2 regions of the Pantoea sp. X-Soil-MYKO-1289 genome follow, and region 2 is predicted to be linked to the other one. Evidence: predicted binding sites of a transcription regulator. Region 2 holds the regulator's gene; the other holds the start of a gene.

Region 1 (5,117 bases), 2.2 Mb from region 2:
GCGCGAGCTGAACTGGGTCAGGGCGATGCCCTGCGACGACAGATCGAGATTGAGGATCGGATCGTTAAGCTCGAAGCGTCCATTGATAAAGTTGCTGGCGTTCAGCGAGAGCGAACCGTCGTCGCTGCGCCAGTCGTCGCCTTGCCAGGTCAGGTTTTTCAGCGTCAGATCGAGATCGGTGACTGCCCAGTCCGGGCCCTGAAGGCGCGCGTCGGTCATATCCAGACGGTTAATGGTGACGGAAGGCAGCGCCTGAATCGGCCGCAGAAAGTCCGTCAGGCTTTGGGCGGTTTGCAGGCGAATATCGTTGAGGCGAAGCTGGCGGATCAGCCAGTTGCCCTGCGCATCGCGCTCGGCGCTGCCGGTCATTGAACCGCGCGCCAGATCGGCGCCGACGTTGCTGAACAGCATGCGGCCCTGCGATACGCTGCCCTGAATCAGGACGTTAGCGCCTGACACCTTGTTCAGCGTCAGGTCGCCTGCGCTCATCTGAAACTGCGCGTCGCTGCCCAGCATGCTCTTCGTCGTGGGTTTCCACGGCATAACGCCGCCGTTTACCTGCTGAGCCGCAAGCGGCAGCGGCGTGTCTGGACTGTCAATGCGCATATTGTTCAGCTGCAGGCGTCCCGCCTGGAAAGGCAGGGTGTCGCCAGGCGTCAGGTTCGCCAGATTCACCACGCCGTCGCGCAGCGCGATGCTGCCAAAATTCAGCGGATCGCTGAACTGCAGCAGCGCGAGTCCGAGATCGACGCGCTTCGCCACCACTGCGGCCGGCTGGCCGTCATGACCAAAGGTGAAGTCGTCGAGAATGATGTGCGAAGGCGAGGAGAAGTTATGCTCAATCTTGCTGAGCGAGAGATGCCAGGCGGTTTTGTCGCTCACGTAGCGGCTGAACCAGCCTGCGCCCCATTGCGTCTGCAACAGAACGTAGATCACCACCAGGCTTAGCACCAGTAGCAGCAGTACCGTAAGAAAAAATTTTCCAAGAAATTTCATTGTATCCATCCCGCCATCTTTCCGGTCAGTGCTTGTTATGCCTGAATTACCTTTGTAGCTCAACAGCCTGGATGTAAATACGAATAAATAGAGGAGGCGGGCCGATCGCCCGCCGGAGAGGTTACTTTTCCTGCGGGAAGATCAGGTTCAGCACGATGGCGGTGATCCCGCCTGCGGCGATGCCGGAAGAGAGCAGGGTCTTCAGCCAGTCTGGCGCGAACTGCAGGATCAGCGGCTGCTGCGATACGCCCAGCCCGACCGCCAGCGACAGCGCGATAATCATAATCGCGCGGCGGTTGAGCGGTTCGCGCGACACGATGCGCACGCCGGAGGCGGCGATGGTGCCGAACATGACGATGGTCGCGCCGCCCAGCACCGGTTCCGGAATATGCTGCACAAAACCGCTCACCGCCGGAAACAGACCCAGCACGATCAGCATCAGCGCCACGACAAAACCGACGTAGCGGCTGGCGACGCCGGTAAGCTGGATAACGCCGTTGTTCTGGCCAAAGCAGGAGTTGGGAAAGGTATTGAACAGCGCGGAGACAAAGGAGTTCAGCCCGTTCGCCAGCACGCCGCCTTTCAGGCGCTGCATATAGAGCGGACCGCTAACCGGCTGCTCTGAAACGTCTGAGGTTGCGGTAATATCGCCGATCGTCTCCAGCGAAGTGACCATAAACACCAGCATCAGCGGAACCAGCAGGTTCCAGTCAAAGCCCAGCCCATAGTAGAGCGGCGTCGGCACCGCGATCAGCGGCTGGCTGGCCGGCGCGGCGGTTTGCGGCAGCATATCCATCAGCCAGGCGGCGAGATAGCCGATCGCCATGGCGATCACCAGCGACGCGACGCGCAAATAGGGATTACGCTGGCGGTTGAGCACGATGATCACCGCCAGCACCACGCCCGCCAGCAGCAGGTTTTTCGGCGCGCCGAAGCTGTGATCGTTCATCGCGGCGAAGCCGCCGCCAATCGAGGTCAGACCGACCTGAATCAGCGACAGGCCGATAATCATCACCACGATGCCGGAGACCAGCGGGGTGATAATGCGGCGCGCCAGGTGCAGAACGCGCGACAGCACCATCTCGGTACAGGAGGCCACCATCAGGGTGCCGAACAGCGCCGCCATCATGGTCGGCACGTCGGCGCCGCCGTTTTTCAGCGCCATGCCGCCCATAATCAGAGGCGTCACAAAGTTGAAGCTGGTGCCCTGAATCGACAGCAGGCCTGAGCCGACCGGACCCCAGGTTTTAATCTGCAGCACCGAGGCGACGCCGGAGGCGAACAGCGACATGCTGATAATGTGCTGCGTATCCTGCGCAGGCAGGCCCAGCGCCTGACAAATCAGCAGCGCGGGCGTGATGACCGCCACGAACATCGCCAGCAGATGCTGACAGGCGGCAAACAGCGTTTGCGGCAGCGGCGGACGATCTTCAAGGCGGTAAATCAGCTCGCTCTGGCGCGGCGTTGTCGCTTTAGGGTGTGTGGCGTCTGGTTGATTAACGGACATAAAGTGGCTTCCCAATCTGTGAAGAGGGGGATTTTAAACCGCTGATGGCTGAAAGCAATCGTTTGCCAGCCTTTATCTTATGCGCATCCGGGCGCAAGCGCGGTCAGATCAAAGGAGAGAGGAAATTAGACGTTGGTATAGCGCGCGGTTTCCGGCAGCCAGCGCTCGATCAGCGCCTTCGCCTGCTCCGGATAGTGCTGGTGGATATGGCGCGCCACGCGCTGTACTTCCGGCACCATCGCCTGATCGCGCAGCAGATCCGCTACCTTGAATTCGGCGTTGCCGGTCTGGCGCGTGCCCAGCAGCTCGCCCGGACCGCGGATCTCCAGATCGTGCTGGGCGATGACGAAGCCGTCGTTGCTGTCGCGCAGCACCTGCAAACGACGCTGCGCGGTTTTGCTCAGCGGCGCCTTGTAGAGCAGCACGCAGTGCGACGCCACCGCGCCGCGTCCGACGCGCCCGCGCAGCTGATGCAGCTGAGCCAGACCCAGGCGTTCCGGATTTTCGATAATCATCAGGCTGGCGTTAGGCACGTCGACCCCGACTTCAATCACCGTGGTCGCCACCAGCAGCTGCATCTCATTGGCTTTAAACGCCGCCATTACCGCCTGTTTTTCCGCCGGCTTCATGCGGCCGTGCACCAGACCGATATTCAGGTCGGGCAGCGCGACTTTCAGGGCTTCCCAGCTCGCTTCCGCCGCCTGCGCTTCCAGCAGATCGGACTCTTCGATCAGCGTGCAGACCCAGTAAGCCTGGCGGCCCTCCTGGCAGGCGTGGCGCACGCGGGCGATGATGTCGTCGCGGCGGCTGTCAGGGATGGCGACGGTGGTGACCGGCGTACGGCCTGGCGGCAGCTCGTCAATGGTCGAGGTATCGAGATCGGCGTAGGCGGTCATCGCCAGGGTGCGCGGAATCGGCGTCGCGGTCATAATCAGCTGATGCGGATGGAAGCCCTGCTCTTCGCCTTTCTCCCACAGCGCCAGCCGCTGATGCACGCCGAAACGATGCTGCTCGTCGATAATCACCAGCGCCAGCCCGTTGAATTGCACCTGCTCCTGGAACAGCGCATGCGTGCCGACCACCATCGCCACTTGTCCGCTGGCGATCGCCTCCTGCTGCGCCTGTCGCGCTTTGCCTTTCTGCTTGCCGGCCAGCCAGCCGACTTCGATGCCCAGCGGCGCGAACCAGCTGCGGAAGTTGTTGGCGTGCTGCTCTGCCAGCAGCTCGGTGGGCGCCATCAGCGCCACCTGCTTGCCGTGCGCGATCACGTCGAGCGCCGCCAGCGCCGCGACCAGGGTTTTACCGGATCCGACGTCGCCCTGCACCAGGCGCATCATCGGGAAATCGTTGGCCAGATCGCGTTCAATCTCCTGCACCACGCGTTTTTGCGCGTTGGTCGGGGAGAAGGGCAGCGCCGCCAGCAGTTTGTCGCTCAGCGTATGGCGCGGCGCCATCGGCAGGGCGTAATAGCGCTGCGCGCCGGCGCGCACCGCCAGCATGCTGAGGTTGTGCGCCAGCAGCTCTTCAAGGATCAGACGACGCTGCGCCGGATGGCGGCCGTGCTCCAGCTCGCTCAGGCGCAGATCCGGCGGCGGACGGTGCAACGTGCGCAGCGCCTCCGGCAGGCTAATCAGTCCCTGCGCCAGCTCCTGCGGCAGCAGTTCGGCGATCGGCACGCTTTCCAGCAGCGTCAGCGCCTGATCGGTCAGGCTGCGCAGCGTAGCCTGACGAATGCCTTCGGTGGTGGGATAGACCGGCGTCAGGGTCTCTTCCAGCGTAACCGGGCTCTGCTCGCCCTGAACGCGGTACTCGGGGTGAATCATTTCCGCGCCGCGCTGGCCACGCTTGATCTCGCCATAGGCGGTCACGCGACGCCCCGGCGCCAGGCTGTTCTTCATCCCGGCATTAAAGTTGAAGAAACGCATGGTGAGCACGCCGCTGCCGTCGCTGATCTGACATACTAGCATGCGGCGTCGGCCAAAGGAGATATCGGACTGCAACACCTCGCCCTCTACCGTGGCCCAGATGCCGGGCAGCAGATCGTTAATGGCGTAGAGCTGAGTGCGGTCTTCGTAGCGTAGCGGGAGATGGAGCAGCAGATCCTGAATGGTATGCAGGCCGAGCTTAGCCAGCTTCGCCGCCTGACTGGCGCCGACGCCGGTCAGGGTACTGAGCGGAATGGCATCCAGCAGGCGGCCTTTCATTTCTTTTTCCCCGTGGCCTGCATGCTGGCCCACCAGTCGGCGTCAGCTTCCACTTCGCCCTGGGCGTTGATATGCGGATAGGGCAGACCTTTCTGCTTCGCCACGCGCGCCAGCACCGGATAGCCGCCTTCGAACAGCAGGCGCTGCTGCTCCTCTTCGTCCAGCAGGCTGTGCCGACGCTGATAGAGTCCGGCGTTCTGCCGCTGGCGCTGCGCTTCGTAGAGGATCAGCGCAGAGGCCACGGAGACGTTCAGCGACTGCACCATGCCTACCATGGGAATAATGATGTCGCAATCGGCCAGCGCCAGCGCCTCGGCGGTGATGCCGGTTTTTTCCTGACCCATCAGAATGCAGGTCGGGCGGGTGTAATCTATTTCGCGAAAATCGACCGCTCTGTCCGACAGGTTGGT
Region 2 (5,117 bases):
CTCCATCACCTGTCCGCGTTGAACCTGAGAAAAAGAATAGCCAATTTCTCAAGGCCTGTGAGAAATGTCACGGATTGCTCCGTGCGCCTGATATCCGACGTTTTACAGAGGATTGGATCTGAATATCGTTGTCTGACGAGCAGGAAACGCGCGCGCAGACACCATCCGGGCGATAAGCTTCGCCTAAAAATAAAACAATTATGTTATTGATTTGTTGCAGATTTATTGACCTGATCGAGTATATGCTCAACCAGGTCAGTATTCAACGACTTATTGTTAGGCAGCTAACTATAAAAGTTGCCTTAGTGATTATCCTGGCAGGGAGTGGTAACGCGGACAATATCCATTTGTGCGCTGGCGCGTCGCTGCCAGACGTAGCCCGCTATCGCCAGCGCGATAGTGGTCACCATAATCAGCGTAGTCATCAGCAGCGGCTGTTGTAAACCTGCGGAGACCGCCAGACTGGCAACAAAGCAAAGACCGAGCTGCAGGGTATTCTGCAGCGCCGCGGCTTTACCGGTGGCGTGCGGGAACGGCAGCAGCGCATTCGACACCACAATCGGGTAAATCGCGCCGTTCGCCAGCGCCATGCCGCAGAAGGGCGCAAGCAGGGCGATCAGACTGTGGCTTCCGGTCAGCGCCACGGCGAACAGCGTCGCCACGCTCAGGCTGTAAAGCGCCAGCAGCAAGGGGAGCAGCTGCGCGCCGGCAAAGCGGTTCAGCAGCGCGCGGCAGCCAAATCCGCCCAGCAAAAAGGCGATGGTTTGCGGAATATAGCTCAGGCCGATATCCGCCGGCGTCAGGCCCGCATCGGCGAGAATAAAGGGCGAGCCGGTCAGCCAGGCGAAAAAGCTGGCGGAGCAGGCGGCATAAATCAACACGTTGCCGCCATAGACGCCAGAGCGCAGCAGCGAGAAAAAGCCCGGCTGATCGTTCGCTTCTTGCGCTGTCGGACGACTGGCGGGCAGGCGCAGCGTTACCAGCATCAGCGCCACGCCGGTCAGCGTCAGCACCAGAAAAATCGCGCGCCAGTGAAAATGGCTAATCAGCCAGGCGCCAAGCAGCGGCGCCAGCGCGGGCGAAAGCGCCACCAGCGGCATAATGGTGGCGAACACCTTATTGGCGCGCGCGCGCGGATAGCGGTCCACCACCAGCGCCTGCCAGCTCACCGCCGCGGCGCAGACGCCGATCGCCTGAATAAAGCGCAGCGCCAGCATCAGCATTGCATTTTCCACCCACAGCATGCCGGCGCAGCCGAGCGCGAACAGCCCCAGCCCCATCAGCAGAACCGGTTTGCGCCCGATGCGGTCGGAAAGCGGGCCCCAGAAAAGCTGGCCGATGGCGAAGCCCGCCAGGAACAGGCTCATACTGGCGCTGATAATGCCGGGCGAGGTATTGAAGCTGATGCGCATCGCGCCGAAGGCGGGCAAATACATATCGGTCGCCAGAAAGCCCAGCATGCTGAGCAGGGCGAGGTAAGGCATAAATCCTTTTGATGACAGCATGGTTTTTAATCTCATTTTCGTCAGGCAGGTTAAACGCGGCAAAGTGTAAAAGGGTGCGCCTGCCGCTGTGAAACGTTAATATTTGCAGAGTGCTGTGAAAATTTTTGAAAGGAAAAAGCATGTGGTCCGAATATGCGCTTGAAGTGGTAGACGCCGTGGCGCGCACCGGCAGTTTTAGCGCCGCCGCGCAGGAGCTGCATCGCGTGCCTTCTGCCGTCAGCTATACGGTGCGCCAGCTGGAAACCTGGCTGGCGGTGCCGCTGTTCGAACGGCAGCATCGCGAGGTGGCGTTGACCGCCGCTGGCGAGCATTTTGTGCGCGAGGGCCGTGAGGTTATCAAAAAAATGCTCGCTACCCGCAGACAGTGTCAGCAGCTGGCGAACGGCTGGCGCGGGCAGCTCAGCATCGCGGTCGATCGCATCGTGAAGCTGCCGCGCAGTCGTCAGCTGGTGACCGACTTCTATCGCCACTTTCCCGATATGGAGCTGCACATCAGCTATGAGGTGTTTAACGGCGTCTGGGACGCGCTGGCCGACGGACGCGTCGACGTGGCGATCGGCGCCACCCAGGCGATCCCGGTCGGCGGGCGTTTCTCCTTTCGCGATATGGGCGCGCTGAACTGGCGCTGCGTCGTGGCGCGCCAGCATCCGCTGACGCGGCAGCCGCAGCTCGACGACGACGCGCTACGCGCCTGGCCGTCGCTGGTGCTGGAGGATACCTCGCGCGCGCTGCCGCGGCGCATGACCTGGACGCTGGATAACCAGCGGCGACTGGTGGTACCGGACTGGCAGGCGGGGCTGGCGTGCGTGCTGGATGGCTTATGCGTGGCGATGATGCCGGGCCATCTGGCGCGTCCGCTGCTGGATAAGGGCGAGCTGGCGGAGCTGACGCTGCCTGCGCCCTTTCCGGAAAGTCCCTGCTGCGTGAGCTGGTCGGAGGCGCGCGCATCGCCGGCGCTCAGCTGGCTGCTCAGCTATCTCGGCGATGCGCGAACGCTCAATCAGGAGTGGTTAAGCGAGGATTAACGGCGGTAGTCGCGAAAAGGGCCGTCGCCGACCGAGCGGCGCTCAATCAGCGTGGGATGCACTTCGATGGTCTGCGACACTTCGCGTTTGCTGGTAATGCGGTCGAGCAGCATCTCCAGCGCCTTCTCGCCCAGCTGGGCTTTCGGCTGATGCACGGTAGTCAGCGCCGGCGTGAAGTAGCGCGCGTTGCGCACGTTGTCATAGCCGATCACCGAAATATCCTGCGGCACGCGCAGCCCCATCTCGTCGGCGGCGCAGATCGCGCCCATCGCCATAATATCGCCGCCGCAGAAGATCGCCGTTGGGCGCTGCTTCTGCTGCAGGATCTGCTGCATCGCCTGATAGCCCGATTCCGGCTCGAAATCGCCCTGAACGATCCACTCGGGACGTACCGCGATGCCCGCTTCCTGCAGCGCTTGCAAAAAGCCCGCATGGCGCCCGCCGCCGGTATTGCGCTCCAGCTGGCCGGGAATGGCGCCGATATCGCGATGGCCGCGCTCAATAAGATAGCGTCCCGCCAGATAGCCGCCCTGGAAGGCGTTATCGAGCACGGTGTCGGTAAAGTCGCCGCGCGATTCGCCCCAGTCCATCACCACCATCGGAATATTGCGGTTCTCTTCCAGCATCTTCAGCAAATCGTCCGGATACTCGGAGCACATCACCAGCAGGCCGTCGACGCGCTTTTGCGCCATCATCGACAGATAGGCGCGCTGCTTCTGCAGATCGTTATGAGCGTTGCCGAGAATGAGGGTATAGCCGCGCTCAAAGCAGTGATGCTCGACCGCTTCGATGATTTCCGCAAAATAGGGCGCTTCGCTGGAGGTGGCGAGCAGCCCCAGCGTTTTGGTGTGGTTGACCTTCAGGCTGCGCGCCACGGCGCTGGGCGAATAGTGTAATTCCTGTATCGCCTGCCAGACGGCGTTGCGCGTCTCTTCCGCAACGAAGCGCGTTTTATTGATCACGTGGGAAACGGTGGTGGTGGAAACACCCGCGCGCTTCGCGACATCTTTAATTGTTGCCATTGAAAAGAGACTCCAGAACTTATCAATAAGCCACTGATAAGCATAATGTTAAACGTTTGCGTCCGCTAAGAGAGTTTTCTGTTAATTCGCTACAGTTTTTGTCGGTGAAATACTCACTGGGCAGGACAAAACAGGGGCTGTTGCGTGCGAACGGCACGGGCGTTGCGTCAGTTGCGCAACAAAGCCGGGGATTCTAACAAGGCTTGCGGGATAAAACGAGATTTTTACCGGCAACTATGGGAAAATCGCATAAGACCCTGACAACTGTGTGGATAAGGAGAGGTAATGAGCACCGATTTGAAACTGGCATTAATGACTACCGGCGCGGCGCTGCTGATGATTGTGGCGTTTGGTTTTACCGCCGTCATGCACTAACAGAGAGCGATAAAAAAACCGGGATTATCCCGGTTTTTTTATGGCGTTTAGCGAATGGTTTTCGGCGTCATCACTCGTCGCGCGCCGATATAGTGACGCTGCCAGTAATCATCCGAAAGCCCGCTAATCTGGATATCTTTGCCGGTGCGCGGCGACTGAATAAATTTGCCGTTGCCAAGGTAAACCCCAACGTGGTCGGCGGTGCCGCGGCCGTTGATACGGAAGAAGACCAGATCGCCTTTCTCCAGCGACTCGCGCTTGACCGGCGCAGCGTCGCGCAGGTGATACATTTCGTTGGCGGTGCGTGGAATTCTGAATTTCACCAAATCTTTATAGGCGTACCAGACGAGGCCGCTGCAGTCAAAACCGGTATGCGGCGAGGTACCGCCCCACTGGTAGGGCTTGCCCAGCTGACCCATCAGTTTGGTCATCGCCGTTTCGCGCGCTTTCTGGTAGCGCAGGCGATGGGACTTGCTCATTTTGATGGTAGAGGTGTCGTCGGCATTCAGCTGCGGGAGAGTGGCGGCTTTTGCGGTGCTCAGCGTGCGCTGGCGGCCATAGCGTTTGTGAGAAGATTTAAGGGTTTTTTTCGTATCGGCGGCGGAAGGGGAAAGCTTAGCCGTTTCAATTTTCTTCTGCTTTTTCAGTTTGAGTTTTTGCGCAGTAGAAGGGCGCGTTTTTTTCGCGCTGGTTTTGACCGGTCGCCGTTTGCGGCGCTCATCTTCGCGCGCGCTTTTTTTCTCCGCCTTGTGCAGGCTGGCGTTAACCGGCGCTTGCGGCGAGGCCGAAGCGATGTTCATGAACAGCTGCGCGAAAGCTAATATAAAGAGCGTAATCAGTAATCGCATAGTCCGGTTACAGGGTTAGCGGTTACGACAACAGGCCGTAACGTGGTTAGAAAAATCTGATCGGAGATCAGCGCCGGGGCCATTCTAAGCCAGGTTTTTTTCAAAAGTTAAGCCATTTTTCTATTAAACTGTTACAGGGTTGCAGTTGAGTTTAAAATAAGCAATTTCAGCAGCTTATAGCAGCAAAGTTATTACCAGTTATGAACAGCTTAAGTTTTGATTATCGTCAGAAAAACGCAGATCTTTAGTAAAGAACTTAACAAACATGGCGGTTTCGCCTGGCAAGCGAGAAATTGTCGTTTTCAGGGACGGGGCGAAGTCGCTACAATAAACAAACACGAA

What was found. The regulator PurR, encoded in region 2, represses purine synthesis genes. The targets are predictions, from matches to a motif close to CANGCAAACGTTTGCNTG.
Region 1: AC6I7Z_RS19210 (nucleobase:cation symporter-2 family protein) is a predicted target of PurR. The motif match lies at 2,555-2,572, and genes of this name have one in related genera.

What each region holds. Positions count from the first base shown of each region.
Region 1 covers NZ_AP036004.1:4,042,366-4,047,482, reverse strand. The annotation lists gene AC6I7Z_RS19215 (AsmA family protein) at 1-996, opposite strand, end outside; gene AC6I7Z_RS19210 (nucleobase:cation symporter-2 family protein) at 1,118-2,503, opposite strand; gene recG (ATP-dependent DNA helicase RecG) at 2,629-4,707, opposite strand; gene trmH (tRNA (guanosine(18)-2'-O)-methyltransferase TrmH) at 4,704-5,117, opposite strand, start outside.
Region 2 covers NZ_AP036004.1:1,859,534-1,864,650, forward strand. The annotation lists gene punC (purine nucleoside transporter PunC) at 303-1,505, opposite strand; gene punR (DNA-binding transcriptional activator PunR) at 1,625-2,530, shown strand; gene purR (HTH-type transcriptional repressor PurR) at 2,527-3,552, opposite strand; gene cydH (cytochrome bd-I oxidase subunit CydH) at 3,838-3,927, shown strand; gene AC6I7Z_RS08935 (C40 family peptidase) at 3,975-4,775, opposite strand.